Regions from separate parts of the Kocuria rhizosphaerae genome, predicted to be linked through region 3. Evidence: riboswitches for the same ligand, from Rfam matches in the RefSeq annotation. Region 3 holds a riboswitch; each other region holds the start of a gene.
What was found. Region 3 has a riboswitch for S-adenosylmethionine ahead of ACH9EU_RS13765 (PLP-dependent transferase). Riboswitches for the same ligand answer to the same signal wherever they lie in the genome.
Positions count from the first base shown of each region.

Region 1 (7,173 bases), on a different contig from region 3:
CATCGAGGACGGGCACCCGGAGGAGATGTTCACGGACCCGAAGAACGAGCGCACCAAGACGTTCCTGCGCGCGATCCTCTGACGGCCGCCGGGCGCGGGTTCAGGACTCCGGGCCCGGCTCGCCCTCGGGCCGCCCGACGTCGCCCGAGCCCGGGGCCTCGCCCGGCCGTTCCTCGTGCCGGACGGCCGGGTCGTCGCGCTGCTCGATCTTGCCCGGGCCCGGGCGGTAGAGACCGAAGTGGTCGGGGTCCGCCAGCTCCCAGTCCTCCGCCCAGGTCCGTGGCGGCGCCCTGAGCAGCTCCCCCGGCTCCATCCAGTTGTAGATGTGGGCGTAGGAGCGGGTGGTGAGGTGGTCGATCCGACGCCGCAGCATGTGCGGGGAGAGCTCGCGCATGTCGCCGCAGCCCATCGAGGACATGATCTGCACCGCCTCGCGGACCGTGGCCCGGTGGTACAGGTGCACGCGCTCGCCCTTGTCCGCCACGTCCAGGGCGCGCATGAGCCGTTCGTTCTGGGTGGCGACGCCCACGGGGCACTTGTTGGTGTGGCACTTCTGGGCCTGGATGCAGCCGGTGGCCATCATCATGGCCCGGGCGCTCATGGTGAAGTCCGCGCCCTGGATCATCCGCTTGACGACGTCCGAGCCGGAGGCCACCTTGCCGGCCGCCCCCAGCTTGATCGGCGGCCGCAGCCCGACGCCGACCAGGGCGTTGTTCACCAGCATCAGGCCCTCGGTCAGCGGGGTGCCCACGTGGTCCTGGTACTCCAGGGGCGCCGCCCCCGTGCCGCCCTCGTTGCCGTCCACGATGATGTAGTCCGGTGCCACGTCCTCCTCCAGCATGGCCTTGCACATGCCCAGCACGTCCACCCGGGACCCCACGCACAGCTTGAAGCCGATCGGCTTGCCGCCGGAGAGCTCCCGCAGCCGTCCGATGAAGCGCATCAGCTCCCGGGGCGTGGTGAAGGCGCTGTGGCTGGCCGGGGAGATGCAGTCCACGCCCTCGGGCACCCCGCGGGCCCGGGCGATCTCCGGGCTGACCTTGGCCCCCGGCAGCACGCCGCCGAGACCGGGCTTGGCGCCCTGGGAGAGCTTGACGGTGACGGCCTTGACCTCGGGCAGGCGCGACTTCTCCCGGAACTCCTCCGGGTCGAACTCGCCGACGTCGTTGCGGGTGCCGAAGTATCCCGAGCCGATCTCCCAGATCAGGTCGGCCGGGTGGGCCCGGTGGTAGTCCGTGAGCCCGCCCTCGCCGGTCTCCTGGGCGAAGCCGCCGAGGGCCGCGCCCTTGTTCATGGCCAGGACGGCGTTGCGGGACAGTGAGCCGAAGCTCATCGAGGAGATGTTCAGCAGGGACATGTCGTAGGGCTGCGTGCACCCCGGCCCGCCGATGCGGACCCGCGGGGCCTCGTCCGGGGGTGGCACCGGGGCGGTGGAGTGCAGGAGGTACTCGTAGCCCATCCGGTTCACGTCCCGCTCGGTCCCGAAGGCCTTGTCCCCCATGGTCCCCTTCGCCCGGGCGTAGACCAGGGACCGGGTGTCGCGGTCGAAGGGCTTGCCGTCGTAGTTGCGCTCGACGAAGTACTGCTGGATCTCGGGGCGGATGGACTCCATGAAGTAGCGCATGTGCCCGAGGACCGGGTAGTTCCGCAGGACCGAGTGCTCCTTCTGCACGACGTCCCACACGCCCACCACCAGCAGGCCCAGCACCGCCGCGGCCAGCAGCCACCAGCCGCCGGAGCCGAGCGAGGCGGCCAGGAGCGCCACGGCCCCGAGTGCGAGGAGCAGCGCCACGACCAGGAATCGCATCATGCTGACGATGGTAGCGCCGGCGCCCTCAGCGGCGTGATCCACGGCACACCCGGCGGTAGGGTGTGCGCCATGCACCGAACCGGCGGAGCCGGTCCGTGGCCCGGGGGCCACGCCCTGCCCCGGCCCCATCTGGCGGACCAGCTCTGGGAGGACGCCGTCTTCCTGCACTGGCGGCTGCCGCCGTCCGTCGTCGCGCCGTACCTGCCGCCACGGGTGGAGGTGGACGTGGTCGACGGATCGGCCTGGGTCGGTCTCATCGGGTTCCGCATGCGCCGCACACGTCTCGGCACCGTCGTCCCCCTCCCCCACCTGGGCTCCTTCGCCGAGGTCAACGTGCGCGTGTACTCGCGCGGACCCGACGGGTCGCGCGGCGTCGTGTTCCTGTCCCTGGACGCCCCGCGCCTTCCCGTGGTGCTGGGCGCCCGCGCCGCCGGCGTCCCCTACGTCTGGTCGCGGTGCCGCGCCGCGGCGACAGGAGGTCCCGCGCCCGTCCGCGGCTATGCGGTCGAGCGCCGCCGCGGAGGCGCCCGTTCGTCCTTCTCGGTCCGCCCGGACCTCGCACGGCGTGCAGAGGATCCGCTGTCCCTGGAGCTCACCGCCCGGTTCGGAGCCCACCACAGGGCGGCCGGGGCGACGTGGTGGGTGCCCGTGGCCCACAGGCCGTGGCCCCTGTACCCGGCGAGACCGGTCCACCTCGAGGACGGGCTCCTCCGGGCGGCCGGCCTGACGGTCGAGGGACCACCGGAGTCGGTGCTGTTCTCCCCCGGCGTGCGGGCCCGGCTCGGACGGCCGTCGGTGCTGCGGACGGCCTGAGCGTCGGGCTCCGCGGGTCTGCGCCACGGCGGGAGCCCACGGACGGCTGCCGTGTTGCGCCGTGTGACACGGGGCGCGTCACACTTCGGCGTGGGACGTCTTCTGGGCACCCCGACTTGGCGCCGGGCCGGAGAGCCGTTGAAATGGTCCTTGCATCTATCCAGAGCGGCCGAGAGACCTGGCTCGTCGACGCCGCAGCAACCATCCGCCGTCCCGCACGGGGCGACGGAACGGTGCTCCCGCCAGGACCGATGGAGCTGTCGCAGCCTCCCGGACCGGTTCCGGGACGGCTGGCGCCCTCCCTCGGGGTGACCCAGGAGGAACACGTGACACGAACGCCGAGCGGCCGGACGGCGCCGCCGTCCCTGTCCTACGAGCTCTACCCGCCGCGCTGCGCGGCGAGCGCCGAGACGCTGCTGCGGACCATCCAGGCGCTCGAGCCCACCCGTCCCGACCACGTCTCCGTGACGTACAGCGGGGACGCCGTGCGGCGGGACCGCTCCCTGGCGCTGCTCGACCACCTCCTGGCCCGCACCTGCCTCCGGCCGCTCGCGCACCTCACCTGCGCCGGGAGCACACGGGAGGAGCTGGAGGACGTCGTCGTCTCGCTCGTGCGGCGCGGGGTCCGCGGCGTGCTGGCGCTGCGCGGGGACCTGCCGGAGGACCCCGCGGCGTTCCGCGGGGAGCTGCCGTTCGCGACCCACCTCGTGGAGCTCGTGCGGGACGTGGAGCGGCGTCACACGGCGCACCTCGCCGCCGGCCGGCTGGCGGTGGGCGTGGCCGCGTACCCCACCCGGCACCCGGAGTCGCCGTCCGTGGCGCACGACGTCGACGTGCTCCTGGCGAAGCAGCACTCCGGCGCGGACTTCGCGATCACGCAGGTCTACTTCCGGCCGGAGGAGTACGAGCAGCTGCTGGACTCCGCCCGGGCCGCCGGGGTCACGATCCCGATCGTCCCGGGGATCATGCCGGTGACCGGCGTGCGCCGACTGCGCAACCTCTGCCGGCTGGCCGGCATGGCCCCGGACCCGGCGCTGGAGGCCGCCCTCGAGCACGCCCCCGGACCCGACGCGCGGCACCGGGCCGGCGTGGAGTTCGCCGCGGAGCTGTGCCGCGCCGCACTCCACGCCGGCGCCCCCGGCCTGCACCTCTACACGTTCAACGAGCACCGGGCGGTGCTGGACCTGCTCGAGCGCGTGGACCTGCCGCGCACGCCCCACGAGCCCGCCCCGCTCCCCCGGCTGCTGCCGGCCTGAGCCGCCCCGCGGACACCCGGCCGGCCGCGGCAACCACAGACCTTCCCGAACCACCATCCACGACACGTCAGGAGCACCTCCATGAGCACGACCACCACCCCGACCGCCGTCCCCGCCTTCCCCGCGGCCACGATCACGGGCTACCCGCGGATCGGCCGCCGCCGCGAGCTGAAGAAGGCCCTCGAGGCCTACTGGGCCGGGCGCTCGACCCGCGAGGAGCTGGAGACGGCCGCCGCCGAGCTGCAGCTGGCCACCTACCGGCGTCTCGTCGAGCTCGGCCTCGGCGCGCAGGACTCGTCCCTGCCGGCCGAGTTCGCCCTCTACGACCAGGTCCTCGACACGACCGTGGCACTGGGCGCGGTGCCCTCCCGCTTCGCCGACCTGGCCGACGCCGAGGGCCGTCTCGACCTCGACGCGAGCTTCGTGCTGGCCCGCGGCGACGCCGGCCGGGCGCCGCTGGAGATGACCAAGTGGTTCGACACCAACTACCACTACCTCGTCCCCGAGATCGGCCCGCGGACCCCCTTCCGTGCCACCGCCGAGCGTCTCGTCGCCGACGTGCGCCGCGCCGCCGAGCACGGGTTCACCGTCCGCCCCGTCCTCGTGGGCCCCGTCTCCTTCCTCCTCCTGGCCAAGGCCGACGACGACGCCCCCGCCGGCTTCGACCCGCTGCAGCGGCTCGGCGACGTGCTCCCGGTGTACGCCGAGCTGCTGGCGGCGCTGGACGCCGCCGGCGCGGAGTGGGTGCAGCTCGAGGAGCCGGCCCTCGTGGCCGACCAGCCGGTCCCCGCCGACCGGCTGGCCGAGGCCGTGCGCGAGGCCTACACGACGCTGGCCGCCGCGGCCGAGCGCCCGCAGCTGTTCGTCACCACCTCCTACGGCTCGACGGGCTCGCTGCTGCGGCCCCTGGCCGGCTCGGGCGTCGAGGCCCTGCACCTGGACCTCGTCAAGGGCGCGCTCCCCACGGCCGAGGAGCTGGAGCTCTTCCGGGGCGAGGACGCCGCGGTGCTCGTGGCGGGCGCCGTCGACGGCCACAACATCTGGCGGGCCGACCTGGCGGGCCGGCTCGACCAGCTCGAGGAGCTGGCCCGGGCCGGCGCCCAGGTCTCCGTGGCCAGCTCCACGTCCCTCTTCCACGTCCCCCACGACGTCGCCGAGGAGACGCAGCTGGACCCCGTGCTGCGCAGCTGGCTCGCCTTCGCCGACCAGAAGGTCGGCGAGATCGTGACCCTCTCCCGCGGCCTGGCCGCCGGCCGGGACGCCGTGGCGGAGCAGCTGGCCGAGGCCGCCGAGGCCCGCCGCACCCGGGAGGGCGCCGCCGGCGTCCGCGACGCGGCCGTGCGAGAGCGCGCCGCCTCGGTGACCGCCGCCGAGATCGGGCGCGCCCCCGCCGAGGTCCGCCGCGCCGCCCAGGAGGGCCGCTCCTTCACGGCCTCCGGCCCCCTGCCCCTCCTGCCGACGACGACCATCGGATCCTTCCCGCAGACCCCGGAGGTCCGGGCGCAGCGGGCGAAGGTCCGCTCCGGCGCCGTGACCCCCGAGGCCTACGACCGGTTCCTGCGCGAGGAGATCGAGCGGGTGGTCCGGCTGCAGGAGGAGCTCGGCCTGGACGTCCTCGTGCACGGCGAGGCGGAGCGCAACGACATGGTGCAGTACTTCGCCGAGCACCTCGACGGCTTCGCGACCACCGAGCACGGCTGGGTCCAGTCCTACGGGTCCCGCTGCACCCGGCCCTCCATCCTCTGGGGCGACGTCAGCCGTGAGGGCGAGGGCCTGCGCGGCGAGGCCATCACCGTCCCGTGGATCGGCCACGCCCAGTCCCTGACCGACAAGCCGGTCAAGGGCATGCTGACGGGCCCGGTGACGATCCTCGCGTGGTCCTTCGTGCGCGACGACCAGCCGCTCGGGGAGACCGCGAACCAGGTGGCGCTCGCCCTGCGGGACGAGGTCCTGGACCTCGAGGCCGCCGGGATCGGGATCATCCAGGTGGACGAGCCGGCGCTGCGGGAGCTGCTGCCGCTGCGCCGGGAGGACCAGCCCGCCTACCTGGAGTGGTCCGTGGACTCCTTCCGCCTGGCCACCTCGGGCGTGCGGGACGAGACCCAGATCCACACCCACCTGTGCTACTCGGAGTTCGGCGAGGTGGTCGACGCGATCGACGGCCTCGACGCCGACGTCACCTCGATCGAGGCCGCCCGCTCCCGGATGGAGGTGCTCACGGACCTCGAGGCCGCCGGCTTCTCCCGGGGCATCGGTCCGGGCGTGTGGGACATCCACTCCCCGCGGGTGCCCTCCCAGGAGGAGGTCGAGCAGCTGCTCGGCCGGGCCCTCCAGCACGTGCCGGCGCGCACCCTCTGGGTCAACCCGGACTGCGGGCTGAAGACCCGCGGCTACGAGGAGACGAAGGCCTCGCTGGTCCACCTCGTGGCGGCGGCCCGGACCGCCCGCGAGGGCCTCGACGGGTCGGCCGACGGGGCGCGGGAGGCCGGTGTGCCGCTGATCGTCCAGCACGGCTGATCCCGGACCCACCACCTGACGCGCGGTCGCTCAGTCCAGGTCCGCCGGGAGGTCCGGGAAGGCCTGCGCCACCCCGGCGTGACGGATGCCGCCCTCCGCCACGTTGAGCCCCGCGCCGAACCCCGGGTCCTCGGCCAGGGCCTGCCGGGGGTCCCGGGCCAGCCGCCGCACGTAGGGGGCCGTGGCGTTGGCCAGGGCCCGCGTCGCGGTGCGCGGCACCACACCGGGCATGTTGGTGACGCAGTAGTGGGTGATCCCGTCGACCTCGAACGTCGGGTCGTCGTACGTGGTGGGACGGGAGGTCTCGAAGCACCCGCCCTGGTCGATGGCCACGTCCACCAGCAGGGCACGGTCGTGCAGCGTCGCCAGGTGCTCCCGGCGCACGAGCTTCGGCGCCGCCGCGCCGGGGACGAGCACGGCTCCGATCACCAGGTGCGCCCCGGTGATCTCGTCCTCGAGGACGTGCTCGTCGCTCATCAGCACGCGCGCCCGGTGGCCCATCAGGTCGGTCAGCTCCCGGATCCGTGCGCCGTCGGCGTCCAGCACCGTGACGTCCGCCATCAGCCCGACCGCGGCGAGCGCCGCCTGGGTCCCCACGGCGCCGCCGCCGATCACGACGACCTTCGCCGCCGCGACGCCGGGCACCCCGCCCATGAGCAGACCGGGCCCGCCGGCGTTGGACTGCAGGTGGTGGGCGGCGGACTGCGCGGCGAGCCGGCCGGCGATCTCGGACATCGGCTGCAGCAGCGGCAGGATCCTGCCGGAGCGCACGGTCTC
Region 1 covers NZ_JBISWL010000106.1:9,612-16,784, reverse strand. The annotation lists gene ehuA (ectoine/hydroxyectoine ABC transporter ATP-binding protein EhuA) at 1-82, shown strand, start outside; gene ACH9EU_RS12225 (glutamate synthase-related protein) at 101-1,810, opposite strand; gene ACH9EU_RS12220 (YqjF family protein) at 1,880-2,623, shown strand; SAM riboswitch class I at 2,777-2,881, shown strand; gene ACH9EU_RS12215 (methylenetetrahydrofolate reductase) at 2,950-3,879, shown strand; gene metE (5-methyltetrahydropteroyltriglutamate--homocysteine S-methyltransferase) at 3,961-6,396, shown strand; gene ald (alanine dehydrogenase) at 6,427-7,173, opposite strand, start outside.
Region 1: another riboswitch for S-adenosylmethionine. It lies ahead of ACH9EU_RS12215 (methylenetetrahydrofolate reductase); the one in region 3 lies ahead of ACH9EU_RS13765 (PLP-dependent transferase).

Region 2 (7,173 bases), on a different contig from region 3:
AGCGGCTCGGCCTCGTAGAGCACACGGTCGGTGCGCGGCAGGACCACCTGCAGCGGGGCCGCGGGGTCCTCGAGCGGTTGGAGGAGCACCTCGGAGTACTCGGAGCAGGTGGCCTCCACCACGAGCCGGCGGCGGTCGGCGGACAGCCCCGCGCCCAGCCACATCCCGGGGTCCGGTTCTTCGTGCACGACGACGTCGTCGGCCACCGGGGTGCCCAGGACGTGGCGGCGCAGTTGGTGGGGCCGCCAGGTCTCGTCCACCACGACGTAGTAGACGGCACGCGAGTCCGGGGAGAGGAAGGAGCCGTAGAACGTGCCGGGGATCTCGTCGTCCAGCAGGACCCCCGTGGTGAGGTCGCGGATCCGCAGCGTGAAGCGCTCGTCGCCGGTGACGTCCTCCGCCCACGCGAGCAGCTGCCCGTCCTCGGAGACGTCGAAGCTGCCGAGGGAGTAGAACTCGTGCGCGGCGGACTCGGCGTTCGCGTCGAGGAGCACCTGCTCGCCGGCCATGGTGGCGCCCGGCTCGACGACCGGCGGGGTCCAGTCGCTCAGGACGTCGCCCGTGACGGGCGCCGGCACGCGGCAGAAGACCTGGTGCGCCCCGCCCTCGACGGTCCGGGAGAAGTACCACCAGTTCCCGCGGCGGTTGGGCACGGACAGGTCCGTCTCCTGCGTGCGGCCCCGGATCTCCTGGAAGAGCGTCTCGCGCAGTCCCGCGAGGTGGGCGGTCCTGGCCTCCGCGTGGTCGTTCTCGGCCGTGAGGTGGGCCAGCACCCCGGGGTCCTCCTTGTTCCGCATCCACTCGTACGGGTCGGAGAACACGTGGCCGTGGAACGACCGCTCGACGGGCTGCCGGCGGGTCGGGGGAGGAAGCGAAGTCATGGGTCCCATCCTAGGGAAGCGCGGCGGGACTCCTCCCCGGGACGGGCCCGACGGGCGCCCGGTGCCAGAATGGCGGCATGAGCACCCCCTCCCACCGGGCTCCGCGTCCACCCGCCTTCGCCTCGACCCGCGCCGACCTGTGGGTGCAGATCCTCCTGGTGCTGGGCGTGTCGCTGGGCGCCTCGGCCCTGTACGCGGTGATCTCGCTGTCCGAGGACCTGGCCCGGGGCCCCCTGTCCGAGGCGCGGACGACCATGAACCCGCCGTTGAGCCTGCAGCCGCTGTTCGACCTGGTCCGCCAGCTCACGGGCATCGCGCTGGACCTCGTCCCGGTCCTGCTCGCGCTGTACCTGCTCGCCGGTTCGGCGGGCGCGGTGCGCAGCGTCCGCCGCCGGGTCGGCCTGGACGCCCGGATGCCGGTCCCGGACCTCGGGCTGGGGGCCCTGCTGTTCCTGGTCATGGGACTGGGCACACTTGCCCTCTACGGTGCGGGCCGGGCCCTGGGCGTCACGGCCACGGTGACCACGTCCGGTCTCGACGCGCACTGGTGGACGGTCCCGGTGCTGCTGCTCTCGGCGCTGCGCCACTCGCTCCTCGAGGAGGTCGTGGTGGTCGTCTTCCTCACCGACCGGCTGACCCGCATCGGGTGGCGCTGGCCGGTGGTGCTGGTGGTCACGGCCCTGTTCCGGGGCAGCTACCACCTCTACCAGGGGATCGGCCCGTTCCTGGGCAACGTGGTGATGGGTCTCGTGTTCGCGGAGCTCTACCGGCGCACCGGGCGGGTCATGCCGCTCGTCGTCGCGCACTTCCTGCTCGACGCCGCGGCGTTCGTCGGCACCGCCTGGTTCCTGGGCTGAGCCGCACGTGCCCGCCCCGGACGCTCAGATGGTCACGCGGCCGTCCGGGGTGTCGAAGGCGACCGCGAGCAGGCCGGGCGTCCCGTCCGGATAGCGCCACTCGACGTCGAGGTCCTGCAGGGCGGTCTCCACGGGGGCGCCCAGCCACTCCGTGACCCGGTCCCGCGAGCCGGCGATGCACATGCCCTGGAGCGAAACGTCCGTGATCCGGGCCTGGGAGGGGTGCATCTGCGGGTCGGAGTCGAAGTGCACCATGAACGGCAGCTGTGGGTCGGCGATCAGGCCCTTCACGCCGATCTGGTGCCACTCCAGGACCCGGCCGTCCGGGAACACGCGCTGGCCGGGCACGGCCCGGCGACCGAGCCGCCGCTCGAAGGGGGCGAGGTCGTCCACCTCGACGACCCAGCCGAGCCAGCCGCCGCCCGCGGCGGAGCGGGCGCGCACGGCCTGTCCGAAGGGCGCCTTCTCGGCGGCCGGGTGCTCGAGGGCCTCGACGACCTCGACGTACTGGCGGCCGGTGAGCGGGAGAATCATGTTGCGGGTGCCGAACCGTGGGTGCACACCGCCCTTGACGGGCTCGATGCCCAGCTGGTCGGCGATGGCCTCGGTGGTCGCCTCCAGGCCCTCCGGGCGGCAGGCGTAGGACACGTGGTCGACTCTCATGGGCTCATCGTGGCACCGTGTGAGTTTGGTCTCCAAATCGGTCGCGGGCCGTCCGTTCCGGCGACGGGACGGGTGTTCCGCGCCGTGTCCGCACGGCCGGGAACGGCCCCGGCTTGACGCCGCGTCGCCCGAATCCGGAGAATGCTGTCCAGGTCATGAGCGCCAGCGTGCAAGCCCCAGCTAGCTGGCCGGCAACCCTCCACCGCGGTGGGGTGCCCTGGGTGAAGACCAGGCTCCTCGCGACCGGCGAGCGAGCAAGCGCGGGTCCCCGGTGCCCGGCCGTCGAACGGCCGCACCACCACGGTCGGCGACCGGACCCCTGACCTTCCGCAAGGAGCTCACGGCATGCCCGAGTCCACCGCCTCCCCGGCGCAGCACCCCACTCCCGAGAACCCGTCCGGGTGGGCGTTCGAGACCCAGCAGATCCACGCGGGCCAGAGCCCCGACCCCGTCACCGGCTCGCGGGCGCTGCCGATCCACCAGACGACGTCGTTCGTCTTCCCGGACGCCCGGGCGGCCGCCGACCGGTTCGCGCTCGCGGAGCTCGGCCCGATCTACACCCGGATCGGGAACCCCACGACGGAGGTCGTGGAGAAGCGCATCGCTGCGCTCGAGGGCGGTGTCGGGGCCCTCATGCTCAGCGCCGGGCAGTCGGCCACGACGTTCGCCGTGCTCAATGTCGCCGGAGCGGGGGACCACGTGGTGGCCAGCCCCAGCCTCTACGGCGGGACCTTCAACCTCTTCAAGTTCACCCTGGCCAAGCTCGGCATCGACACGACCTTCGTGGACGACCCGGACGACCCCGAGGCGTGGCGGCGCGCCGTGCGGCCGAACACCAAGGCCTTCTACGCGGAGACCATCCCCAACCCGCGAAACGACGTCCTGGACATCGAGACGGTCGCCGGGATCGCCCACGAGAACGAGGTGCCGCTGATCGTGGACAACACGGTCGCGACCCCGTACCTCGTCCAGCCGCTGCGCTGGGGAGCGGACGTCGTGGTGCACTCGGCGACCAAGTTCCTGGGCGGGCACGGCACGGCCATCGGCGGCGTGATCGTGGACTCCGGGAACTTCGACTACGGCCGGTACCCGGAGCGCTTCCCCGGCTTCAACGAGCCCGACGAGTCCTACGGCGGCCTCGTCTACGCGGAGACGCTCGGGGCCGACGGCGTGTTCGGCGTGAACCTCTCCTACGTCCTCAAGGCCAGGGTCCAGCTCCTGCGCGACCTCGGCTCGGCGATCTCGCCGTTCAACGCCTTCCTCATCGAGCAGGGCATCGAGACCCTGTCCCTGCGCATGGAACGCCACGTGGCCAACGCCGGGACGGTGGCCCGCCGGCTCGAGGCGCGCGAGGACGTGCGCTCCGTGTCCTGGGCCGGCCTCGAGTCCTCGCCGTGGCACGAGCGCGCGCGGAAGTACGCGCCCCGCGGGGCCGGCTCGATCGTCGGCTTCGTGCTCGACGGCGGACGCGAGGCCGGCGCCGCGTTCGTCGACGCGCTGTCGCTGCACTCGAACGTGGCGAACATCGGGGACGTCCGCTCGCTCGTGATCCACCCGGCGTCCACGACCCACAGCCAGCTGCTGCCGGAGGAGCAGCTGGCCGCCGGCGTGGAGCCCGGCTTCGTCCGGCTCTCCGTGGGCCTCGAGAACGTCGAGGACATCCTGGCGGACCTCGAGCTGGGATTCGCGGCCGCGGCCGCGTGCAGGGGGCAGGAGCGGGCGTGACGGTGGTGCGGGGCGCCGACGCCGGGTCCGACGTCCGGGAGGACGGCGTGCCCCGGCACGCCGAGATCGGCACGCTGGAGCTCGAGTCGGGCTTCCGGCTGCCCGAGGTCCGGCTCGCCTACGAGACGTGGGGGACCCTGGCCCCGGACGGCTCCAACGCCGTGCTCGTGGAGCACGCCCTCACCGGGGACACCCACGTGGCCGCCGGCCGGGCGCGCCCCGGCGCCACGGAGGCCGAGCGCATCGCGGCGCTCAGTCCCGGCTGGTGGGAGGGGCTGATCGGTCCCGGGGCCGCCCTGGACACCGACCGGTACTTCGTGGTGTGCGCCAACATCGTGGGGGGCTGCTACGGCTCCACGGGCCCGGCCACCCCGGCGCCGGCGAGCGTGGACCCCGAGCGCCGGCCCTGGGGTTCCCGCTTCCCCCTCGTGACGGTGCGGGACTCCGTGCACGCCGAGGCGGCCCTGGCGGACGTCCTCGGGATCGACTCCTGGCGCCTGGTGCTCGGCGGGTCCATGGGCGGGGCCCGTGCGCTGGAGTGGGCCGTGACCCACCCGGACCGGGTCCTGGCGTGCGCCGTGGTCGCGGCGTGCGCGCAGTCCAGCGCGGAGCAGATCGCGTGGGGCCAGGCGCAGAACCTGGCGATCCGCCAGGACCCCCACTTCCGTGGCGGGGACTACTACGACGGTCCGCCGCCGATCGCCGGGCTGGGACTCGCCCGGCGGATCGCGCACATCACCTACCGCTCGGCCGCCGAGCTCCACGACAGGTTCGGCCGGGCCCCCCAGACGGACGAGCAGGTGATCGGCACCCACGCGGACGGCCGCGGCCGCTACCAGGTGGAGAGCTACCTCGACCACCAGGCGTCCAAGCTCGCCGGCCGCTTCGACGCCAACAGCTACCTGGCCGTCAACGAGGCGCTCATGTCCCACGACGTCGCGCGGGGCCGGGGCACGGTCGAGGAGGCCCTCTCGGTGGCCTCGTGCGAGTGGCTGGTGGCCGCGGTCGACTCGGACCGGCTGTACCTGCCCCACGAGTCCGACCTCCTGGCCGCGGCCCTGCCGGGCACGGTCCGCCGGCACACGCTGTCCTCCCGCTCCGGGCACGACGGCTTCCTCATCGAGTCGGTGCAGCTGGGGAGGCTCCTGCGGGAGACCGTGCTGCGCGGCGACTGAGGCGGTCCCGCCCCCGGCCCGCACGGCGACGGCCGTCGGACCGCGGCCGGAGCCTCCTCCAGCCGGGCCGCGCCCGGGGCCGTGCGGGCGGCGCGCCCGCCCCCGGCGGGTCGGATGGCAGACTGGACCCATGACCCAGGACACCACCTCCACCGGACCCGCCGCCCCCTTCACCGTCTGGAGCAACGACGCCGACGCCCGTCCCGGCACGCCGCTGCTCGTGCTCCTGCACGGGTACGGGTCCCACGAGCGCGACCTGATGGCGCTCGTGCCCTCGCTGCCGCGCGAGTTCAGCGTGGCGTCCGTGCGTGCGCCGCAGCCGGCCCAGATGGGCTACCAGTGGTTCCCCCTGGCCGCGGACCTGAGCTTCTCCCTGGACCGCGTCGCGGAGGCCGTCGAGCCCGTGGCCGCGTGGCTGCGGGAGATCGCCGCGCAGCACTCGAGCACGACGCTGCTGGGCTTCTCGCAGGGCATGGCCATGGCCACCTCCCTGGCCCGGCACATGCCCGGGGAGATCGACGCCGTGGTCGGCCTGTCCGGCTTCGTGGTGCCCGGCGAGCACCGGCTCTTCGCCGACGACCGGCTCCGGGAACGCCCGCTGCGCATGTTCTGGGGCCGGGACCCGCAGGACCCCGTCATCCCGCAGGAGATGGTGGACGCCACCGCGGAGTGGATGCTCGAGCACGCCGACGTCATGAAGGTGCAGTACACCGGCGTGGGCCACGGCATCAGCCAGCAGGAGCTCGGCCACGTGCGGGAGTACCTCGACCACGTGGTCCTCGGGGACGGGGCGGTCAGCCCCCGGCGGTGATCCGGACCGCGGCGCCGCCCGCGGCGACGACGTCGCCGGGGTGCAGCTGACGCCCTCGGCGCGTCTCGACCTCGCCGTTGACCGTGACCTCGCCGCCCTCGACGAGCCCGCGGGCGTGGGCGCCGTCCTCGGCGAGATTGGCCAGCTTGAGGGCCTGGCCGAGCCGGATCATGTCGTCGCGGATGGGCAGGTCGTCGTGGGCATCGGGCTGCTGCGGAGGGGTCATGGGCCCATTGTCCCAGGCGCGACCGCCGGGACACGATCTAGGCTGGGCCCGTGCCCGCACCCGAGCTTCCCGTCCCCCGGATCCTCGCCGTGCTCGGACCGGTCCTGGCCGTGCTGGCCGGCTCGCTCCTGGCCGTCCAGTCCCGGATCAACGGCGTGCTCGGCACCTCCCTGGGCGATCCCGTCACGGCGGCGTTCACCGCCGTCGTCGTGGGCCTGGTGGTGGTGAGCGCGGCCGGGGTGCTCACCCGACGGGGCCGCAACGGTGCGCGGCGGCTCGTGGACGGGCTGCGGGACGGCGGACTGCGGTGGTGGTTCCTGCTCGCGGGCCTCGTCGGCGCGGTGTTCGTGTTCGCCCAGACCCGCACCGTCGAGACGCTCGGGGTCTCCGTGCTGCTCCTGGCGGTGGTGGTGGGACAGTCCGTGGGCGGGCTGGCGGTGGACCGGTGGGGGGTCGGTCCCGGCGGGGTGCGGCTCGTGACGGGGCGCCGGGTGCTGGGCACGGTGCTCGTCGTCGGGGCGGTGCTGGTGGCGGTGAGCCCCCGGCTGAGCGGTGCCGGTCAGGGACTGTCCGTCCTGGTCCTGCTGCCGTTGGCCGCGGGAACGCTGATGCCCCTGCAGACGGCCCTGAACGGAAGGATCGGCTCCGCGGCCGGCACCCCGATCACCCCGACGCTCACCAACTTCCTCGTGGCCGCCGCCGGTCTCGGGGCCGTGACGGCCGTCCACCGTGCGGCGGCGGATCCGCCCGCGTGGTCCTGGGCCGGGCCGTGGTGGCAGTGGACCGGTGGGCCGCTCGGCGTTCTCGCCGTGGGCGCGGGTGCGCTGCTCGCCCG
Region 2 covers NZ_JBISWL010000131.1:7,374-14,546, reverse strand. The annotation lists gene ACH9EU_RS14995 (S9 family peptidase) at 1-881, opposite strand, end outside; gene ACH9EU_RS14990 (CPBP family glutamic-type intramembrane protease) at 959-1,738, shown strand; gene ACH9EU_RS14985 (VOC family protein) at 1,763-2,401, opposite strand; SAM riboswitch class IV at 2,553-2,668, shown strand; gene ACH9EU_RS14980 (bifunctional o-acetylhomoserine/o-acetylserine sulfhydrylase) at 2,747-4,126, shown strand; gene metX (homoserine O-acetyltransferase MetX) at 4,123-5,301, shown strand; gene ACH9EU_RS14970 (alpha/beta hydrolase) at 5,432-6,112, shown strand; gene ACH9EU_RS14965 (RNA-binding S4 domain-containing protein) at 6,096-6,338, opposite strand; gene ACH9EU_RS14960 (DMT family transporter) at 6,389-7,173, shown strand, end outside.
Region 2: another riboswitch for S-adenosylmethionine. It lies ahead of ACH9EU_RS14980 (bifunctional o-acetylhomoserine/o-acetylserine sulfhydrylase); the one in region 3 lies ahead of ACH9EU_RS13765 (PLP-dependent transferase).

Region 3 (7,173 bases):
GACGTCCTCGGGCAGCGGTCTGCCGCGAAGGGAGCATCCGGGCACGGGGCCCCGGCGGAGGACGCGTCCCGCGACTGACTCAGCCCGGACCCGCCACCGGCCGGGGGCCGGGGCGGCCCCACTCGCTCCAGGAGCCGTCGTAGACGGCGACGTCCTCGCGCCCGGCCAGGTGGGCGCCCAGGGCGAGCACGCACGCGGTGATGCCCGAGCCGCAGCTGGTGACCACGCCGTGGCCCTCGGGGACGACGGCGTCGATCCGCTCCCTCAGCCGCGGGAGCGGCAGCAGGTGCCCGTCCGGCCCCTGGAGCTCGGTGTACGGGAGGTTGACCGCTCCCGGCATGTGCCCGGGGCGCAGGCCCGGCCGCGGCTCCGGCTCCGTGCCCGCGAACCGTCCCGCCGAACGGGCGTCGAGGACGGTCGCGTCGGGGGCGGCCAGGGCACGGGCGACGTCGTCGGCCCCCACGAAGAACCCCGCACGGGGCACCAGCTCGACGTCGCCGGGCTCGGCCGGGGGCGCGGCGTGCGCCCCGGTGGGTCGGCCCTCGGCGACCCAGGCGGGCAGGCCGCCGTCGAGGACGGCGACGCGCCCGAAGCCCGCGCTGCGGAGCATCCACCAGACCCGGGGGGCGGCGAAGAGGCCCTGACCGTCGTAGGCGACGACCGTGCTGCTCCGGCGGATGCCCAGCGACCGGGCCGCCGCGGTCAGCCGCTCGGCGGAGGGCATCGTGTGCGGCAGCTCCGAGGACGGGTCCGAGAAGGGACCGTCGAGGTCCAGGAGCAGGGCGCCGGGGACGGCCTCGTCGGCGCGGTTCATGACAGAGCTGGCATCCACGAGCACCAGCCGGGGGTCGTCGCGGTGCTCGGCCAGCCACCCCGTGCTCACCACGGGCCCGGGGAGCTCGAGCGGGGCGGTGGCGTCGTCGGCAGGGATGCTGGGGTCCATGGGCCTCAGACTAGGACGTGTCGCCGTCGATGTCCCCCAGGTGCCGGATCCGGTCGTCCGCGGGGCCGTGTCCGAGCGTCCGGACGAGGTCCTGGAGCCGGTCCGTCGCCTGTGCCCAGCCGTCGTGGAAGCCCATCTCCGCATGCCGGTCCCTGTCCTCCTCGGTCCAGTGGAGGGCGCGCACGACGTGGCGGGTCCGGCCGTCCGCGTCGGACAGGTCGACGACCGTCGTCATGAACGGCACGACCGCGGGCCGGCCGGCGGGGATCCAGCCCGGGGCGAAGGCGTTGGTGAACACCAGCCGCCGCTGCGGAACGGCGTCCAGGAACACCGCGACGCCGTCGGACAGCTCGCCGCCCGGCCCGCGCATGACGATGTGGGACGTTCCCCCGGGACGCGGCTCCAGGGTCTTCACCTCGGTCGTCCAGGACCGGGGGCCGAACCACTGCTCCAGCAGTGCGGGATCCGTCCAGCAGCGCCACACCACCGAGCGGGGGGCGTCCAGGACGCGCTCCAGCCGCAGCTCGAGACCCTCGGCCTCGTCTTCGGTCATCGGGCCTCCTCGGTGGTCCGAGGAATGCAGGGGTCGCCGTTCGGGGCGTCTCCCCAGTGGAACGGTTCCGCCCCGGCCGCGACAGGACCGAGGCCCGGCACCTCGACCACGGCATGGGTCCGGGCGACGCTGTGCCCGTTGACCCCGTTGACCCCGTTGACCCCGTGGCGCCCGGACGCCGAGCCGGCGGCGCCGGGGACCGCCGGGCAGGACCGGCCGATCAGGCGGTCAGCGCCCGCTCGAGGTCCTCCAGCTGGTCCTCGACGTCCTCGATCCCCACGGAGAGCCGCACCAGGTCCACGGGGACGGCCAGCGCGGTGCCCCGGACGGTGGCGTGCGTCATCTCGGACGGGTAGCAGACGAGGGACTCGACCCCTCCCAGGCTCACGGACAGCGCGTAGAGCCGCGTGCCCTCCGCCGCGGCACGGGCCGCCGCCTCTCCCCCGGCGAGGCGGAAGGAGACCATGCCGCCGAACCCGCGCATCTGCGCGGCGGCCAGGTCGTGGCCCGGGTGCTCCGGCAGCCCCGGGTAGAGGACCTGGGTGACCTCGGGGCGGCCGAGCAGCCACTCCGCGATCCGCTGCGCGCTCTCCTGGTGCCGTTCCATCCGCAGGCTCAGGGTCTTCAGCCCGCGGGCCGCGAGGTAGCTGTCCTGGGGACCGGCCACGGCCCCGGCCGCGAACTGCTGGAACGCGACCGTCTCGGCCAGCGGCGCTCCGCGCCACTCGGCCGCGCCCACGACCACGGCGCCGCCGAGGACGTCGGAGTGCCCGCCGATGTACTTCGTGGTGGAGTGCACCACGGCGTCCGCGCCGAGCAGCAGCGGGTTCTGCAGGTACGGGGAGGCGAAGGTGTTGTCGACGACCAGCAGCGCCCCGGCGTCGTGGGCGAGCTGCGCCCACGCCGCGACGTCGGCGATGCCGAGCAGGGGGTTGGACGGCGTCTCGAGCCACAGCACGCGGGTGGCGCCCGGGCGGAGGGCGGCGGCCACGGCGTCGAGGTCGGTGATGTCCACGGGCGTGGAGGCCACGTCCCACGGGGCGAGGACCTTGGTGATCAGCCGGTTCGTGCCGCCGTAGCCGTCGGCGCCGAGCACGACGTGCTCCCCCGGTCTGAGCACGGCCCGCAGCAGGGCGTCCTCCGCAGCGATCCCGGAAGCGAAGGCGAACGCCCGTTCACCGTGCTCGAGCGCGGCGAGCTGCTCCTCGAAGCCGCCGCGGGTGGGGTTCGAGCCGCGGGAGTACTCGTGCCCGGCGCGCAGGACGTTGATCCCGTCCTGGGCGAACGTGGAGGTCTGGTAGATGGGCGGGATCACTGCCCCGGTCAGGGGGTCCGGCGCCTGACCGGCGTGGACGGCGGTCGTCGTGAAACCGCGCGTGCGGACGCGGTGCGGTGCGGTGGAGGTCATGTCGCGGCTCACTTCCCGGGGGTCGAGGTGGTCTCGAGGACGCGGTCGAGGGCTTGGCGGAGGTCTGCCACGAGGTCCTCGGGGGACTCGAGGCCGATCGAGAGCCGGATCGTGGTCTCGGCGATCCCGCCGGCGATCCGCTGCTCGGGCGTCAGCCGGCAGTGCGTCATGGCCGCCGGGTGGACGACGAGGCTGCGGGTGTCGCCGATGTTGGCGACCAGCTTGAACAGCCGGAGGCTGTCGATGAACGGCCCCACGGCGTCGTCGGGGGCGGCGAGGTCGAAGGAGAACACGGACCCGGTGCCGCGCGGGAAGTCGCGGGCCGCGATCCCGGCGCCGGGGTCACCGGGCACTCCCGGGTGGTGCACCCGGGCGACGGCGGGGTGGCCGGCCAGGAACTCGGCGACCGCGAGTCCGGAGGCGGTGTGGCGGGCCACGCGCAGGTCCAGGGTCTCGATGCCCTGGATGATCTGGCTCGCGTTGAACGGGGACAGCGTGGTCCCGAGGTCGTGGACGTACTTCGCGCGGACCAGGTGCAGGTAGGGGCTCGCGCCGGCGCAGCGGTCCACGAGGCTCCGGCCGCCCCACCGGGCGCGGGCCACGGTGAACTGGGGCCACTTCCCGGGCTGCGCGCTCCAGTCGAACGTCCCCCCGTCCACCACGGCGCCGGCGAGGGAGTTGCCGTGGCCGCCCAGGAACTTGGTGGCCGAGTGCACGACGATGTCCGCGCCCTTCTCGAACGGGCGGTACAGGGCCGGGGACGCGACCGTGTTGTCGACGACGACGGGCACCCGGGCGGCCCGGGCGACGTCGGCGATCCCGGGCAGGTCCGGGAGGGTGGCCAGCGGGTTGCCGATGGACTCGAGCAGGAACGCCCGGGTGTCCGGGCGGACCGCCGCGGCCCACTCGCCCGGGGTGGTCGGGTCCACGAAGTCCACCTCGACGCCGAGGTCGGCGAACGAGTCGGTGAGCAGGTCCACGGTGCCGCCGTAGAGCTTCTCGGAGGCCACGAGGTGCTTGTCCTCGCCCTGGCCGAGCAGGGCCAGCAGCGCGACGGCGACGGCCGACTGCCCGGAGCCGGTGGCCACCGCGCCCGTGCCGCCCTCGAGATCGGCGATGCGCTGCTCGAGCACGCTGACGGTCGGGTTGCCCGTGCGGGTGTAGGTGAAGCCGGGCCGCGTCTGCGCGAACATGTGCTTCGCGGCCTCGTAGTCGGGGAACTCGTACGCCGCGGACTGGTAGATCGGCACCGTCAGGGTGCGCTGCGTGACGACGTCCTGGGTGCCCGCGTGGATCTGGCGGGTGGCGAGGTCGTGGTCGGCCACGTCGTGCTGGGTCACGGGGAGGGACAAGGCGATGCTCCTGCTGCTTGCTCTTACCCGCACCGGTCGGCCGCGGCGGGCTCGCCGCGGAGGATGCAGGCCGCTTCCTCATCCGAACCACCCACTGAGCATGGGGTTGGTGCGTGACCAAGTCGGAGCTTGGCGGTCACGTCTCGTGAAGCTGGATCAACAGTAAGCGCGCCGCTCCCGGGTGTCCCACCGCGACGCAAGATGACGCCCGTGACGGATCATGACGTCATCCGCCCGAGTACGACGCCCCCGAGTACGACGCGCTCGTGTCGACGTCCTCGAAGACCAGGAACGTCTGGGTGTCCACGACGCCGGGCAGCTGCTGGATGTGCTCGAAGATCACCTGGCGCAGGTGGACGGTGTCCACCGCCCGCACGAGGAGCATCACGTCGAAGGTGCCGCCGACCAGGGCGATGTGGTGCACCGCCGGAATGGCCTGCAGCTGCGCACAGAGGTCCCGCCAGGTGTTCTGCTGGAGCTTGAGCGTCACGTAGGCGGAGGCCTGCAGCCCCGCGCGCACCGGGTCGACCACCGCGCTGTAGCGCAGGATGACGCCCTCGTCCCGGAGCCGGTTGATGCGGGCGTAGGCGTGCGCCCGCGAGACGTGCACCGCCGCGGCGATCGCGGTCACCGACTGGCGGGCGTCCCGGGTGAGCTCGGAGAGGATCCTGCGGTCGGTCTCGTCCAGCGGGACGGGCGTGGAGGGCACGGGGAGCTCCTTCGGGTGCGGTCCGGACCTGCGTCCCGACCGGAACGGACGAACGCATGTGCTCCAGGCCACACTAGAGCATTTCGTCCACCGCAATTGCGTCCATGACTCCACTTTTCTGCACTTCTGCCGTGCCCTGGATACGAAGGCGTTCCTGTTCCCATACTTGGCGGACAGAGCAGAACCCGCCCTCCTGCCGTCCCGGCTCCGGGACCCGGGCGGGACCGACCGAGGGGACACCATGAGCCAGACCGTCGAGACCCCCGGGGACCCCATCCTCCGGGCCTCCCAGCGCTTCGGGATCACACCGGAGCAGTACATGCTCCCGGCCCGCGGCGAGATCCGGATGGTCGACCCGTCCGGACGCCTCCTGCCTCCCGCCGAGCAGGGCACCGAGCCCGGCCACGAGTACCCGCTGCCGCCCGAGGACGTGCTGCTGGAGGCCTACGAGAGGCTCGTGGTCGGCCGCCGGGTCAACGACCAGAACTCCGCACTGGTGCGCCAGGGCCGGATGGCGGTCTACCCGTCCAGCCACGGCCAGGAGGCCTGCCAGGTCGCCGCGGCCCTGTGCCTGCACGAGGGCGACTGGCTGTTCCCGACCTACCGGGACACCGTGGCGGTCATGACGCGGGGGGTGGACCCCCTGCAGGCCATGGCGATCTTCCGCGGCGAGTGGCACAGCGGCTACGACCCCCACGAGCGCCACGTGGGCATCCAGTCCACGCCCCTGACCACGCAGCTGCTGCACGCGGTCGGGGTGGCCCATGCCGCCAAGCTGCGCGGTGAGGACACCGTGGTCCTGGCGATGTGCGGGGACGGCGCGACCAGCGAGGGCGACTTCCACGAGGCCCTCAACTTCGCGGCGGTGTTCAAGCTGCCGGTGGTGTTCTTCGTGCAGAACAACGGCTACGCGATCTCCGTGCCGCTGGCCCAGCAGTCCGCGGCCCCGACGCTGGCCCACAAGGCCGTCGGCTACGGCATGGCGGGCGAGCGCGTGGACGGCAACGACCTCGTGGCCCTGCTCGCGGCCCTGCGCCGGGCGGTCGACCTCGCCCGCTCCGAGTCCGAGCCCCTCCTCGTGGAGGCCCACACCTACCGCATGCAGGCCCACACCAACGCCGACGACGCCACGCGCTACCGGGACGACGCCGAGGTGCAGGAGTGGATCGCGAAGGACCCGGTCACTCGGATGCGCGCCTACCTGGACGCGCAGGGCGTGCTCGAGGACGACGCGGAGCGGCGCATCGCCGCGCGCGCCGAGGAGGTCGCCACGACCCTGCGGGACGGGATGAACGCCGAGGTGCGGATCGACCCGCTCGAGCTCTTCCGCCACGTCCACGCCGAGCAGACCCCGCAGCTCGCCGAGCAGGAGCGCTTCCTGGCCGACGAGCTCGCCCGAGAGGAGACCGAGAAGTGAGCACCCTCGAAGCCCCCGCCCCGCCCGCCGGCGCCCCGGCCGCGAAGCCGGTGACCCTGGCCCAGGCCCTCAACACCGCCCTGGCCGACGCGATGGCCGCCGACCCCGACGTCGTCGTCTTCGGCGAGGACGTCGGCACCCTCGGCGGCGTCTTCCGGATCACCGACGGGCTCACCGAGCGCTTCGGCCGCACCCGCTGCTTCGACACCCCGCTGGCCGAGTCCGGGATCGCCGGCATGGCCGTGGGCATGGCCATGAACCGGATGCGCCCGGTGATCGAGATGCAGTTCGACGCCTTCGCCTATCCGGCGTTCGAGCAGATCGCCTCGCACATCGCGAAGATGCACAACCGCACCCGCGGTGCCGTGACCCTGCCCATCGTCATCCGCATCCCGTACGCCGGCGGGATCGGCGGCGTGGAGCACCACTGCGACTCCTCGGAGGCCTACTACGCCCACACCCCCGGCCTGAAGGTCTTCACCCCGGCCACCGTGGAGGACGCCTACCTCATGCTCCGCGAGGCGGTCGACTCGGAGGACCCCGTGGTGTTCTTCGAGCCCAAGAAGCTCTACTGGTCCAAGGCCCCGGCCGACCTGGCCGAGCTCCGGGACCGCTACGAGCAGGGTACGCACGGGCGCCGGGAGGGCCGCGCCGTCGTCGCCCGACCCGGGGACGACGTGACGATCCTGACCTACGGGCCCTCCGTGCCCACCGCCCTGGCCGCTGCCGCCGCCGCGGCGGCGGAGGGCCGCTCGCTGGAGGTCGTGGACCTGCGCACCCTCGTGCCCTTC
Region 3 covers NZ_JBISWL010000115.1:39,117-46,289, reverse strand. The annotation lists gene ACH9EU_RS13785 (DUF2867 domain-containing protein) at 1-78, shown strand, start outside; gene ACH9EU_RS13780 (rhodanese-like domain-containing protein) at 80-943, opposite strand; gene ACH9EU_RS13775 (SRPBCC family protein) at 954-1,496, opposite strand; gene ACH9EU_RS13770 (cystathionine gamma-synthase) at 1,717-2,904, opposite strand; gene ACH9EU_RS13765 (PLP-dependent transferase) at 2,913-4,256, opposite strand; SAM riboswitch class IV at 4,271-4,407, opposite strand; gene ACH9EU_RS13760 (AsnC family transcriptional regulator) at 4,483-4,965, opposite strand; gene ACH9EU_RS13755 (thiamine pyrophosphate-dependent dehydrogenase E1 component subunit alpha) at 5,207-6,382, shown strand; gene ACH9EU_RS13750 (transketolase C-terminal domain-containing protein) at 6,379-7,173, shown strand, end outside.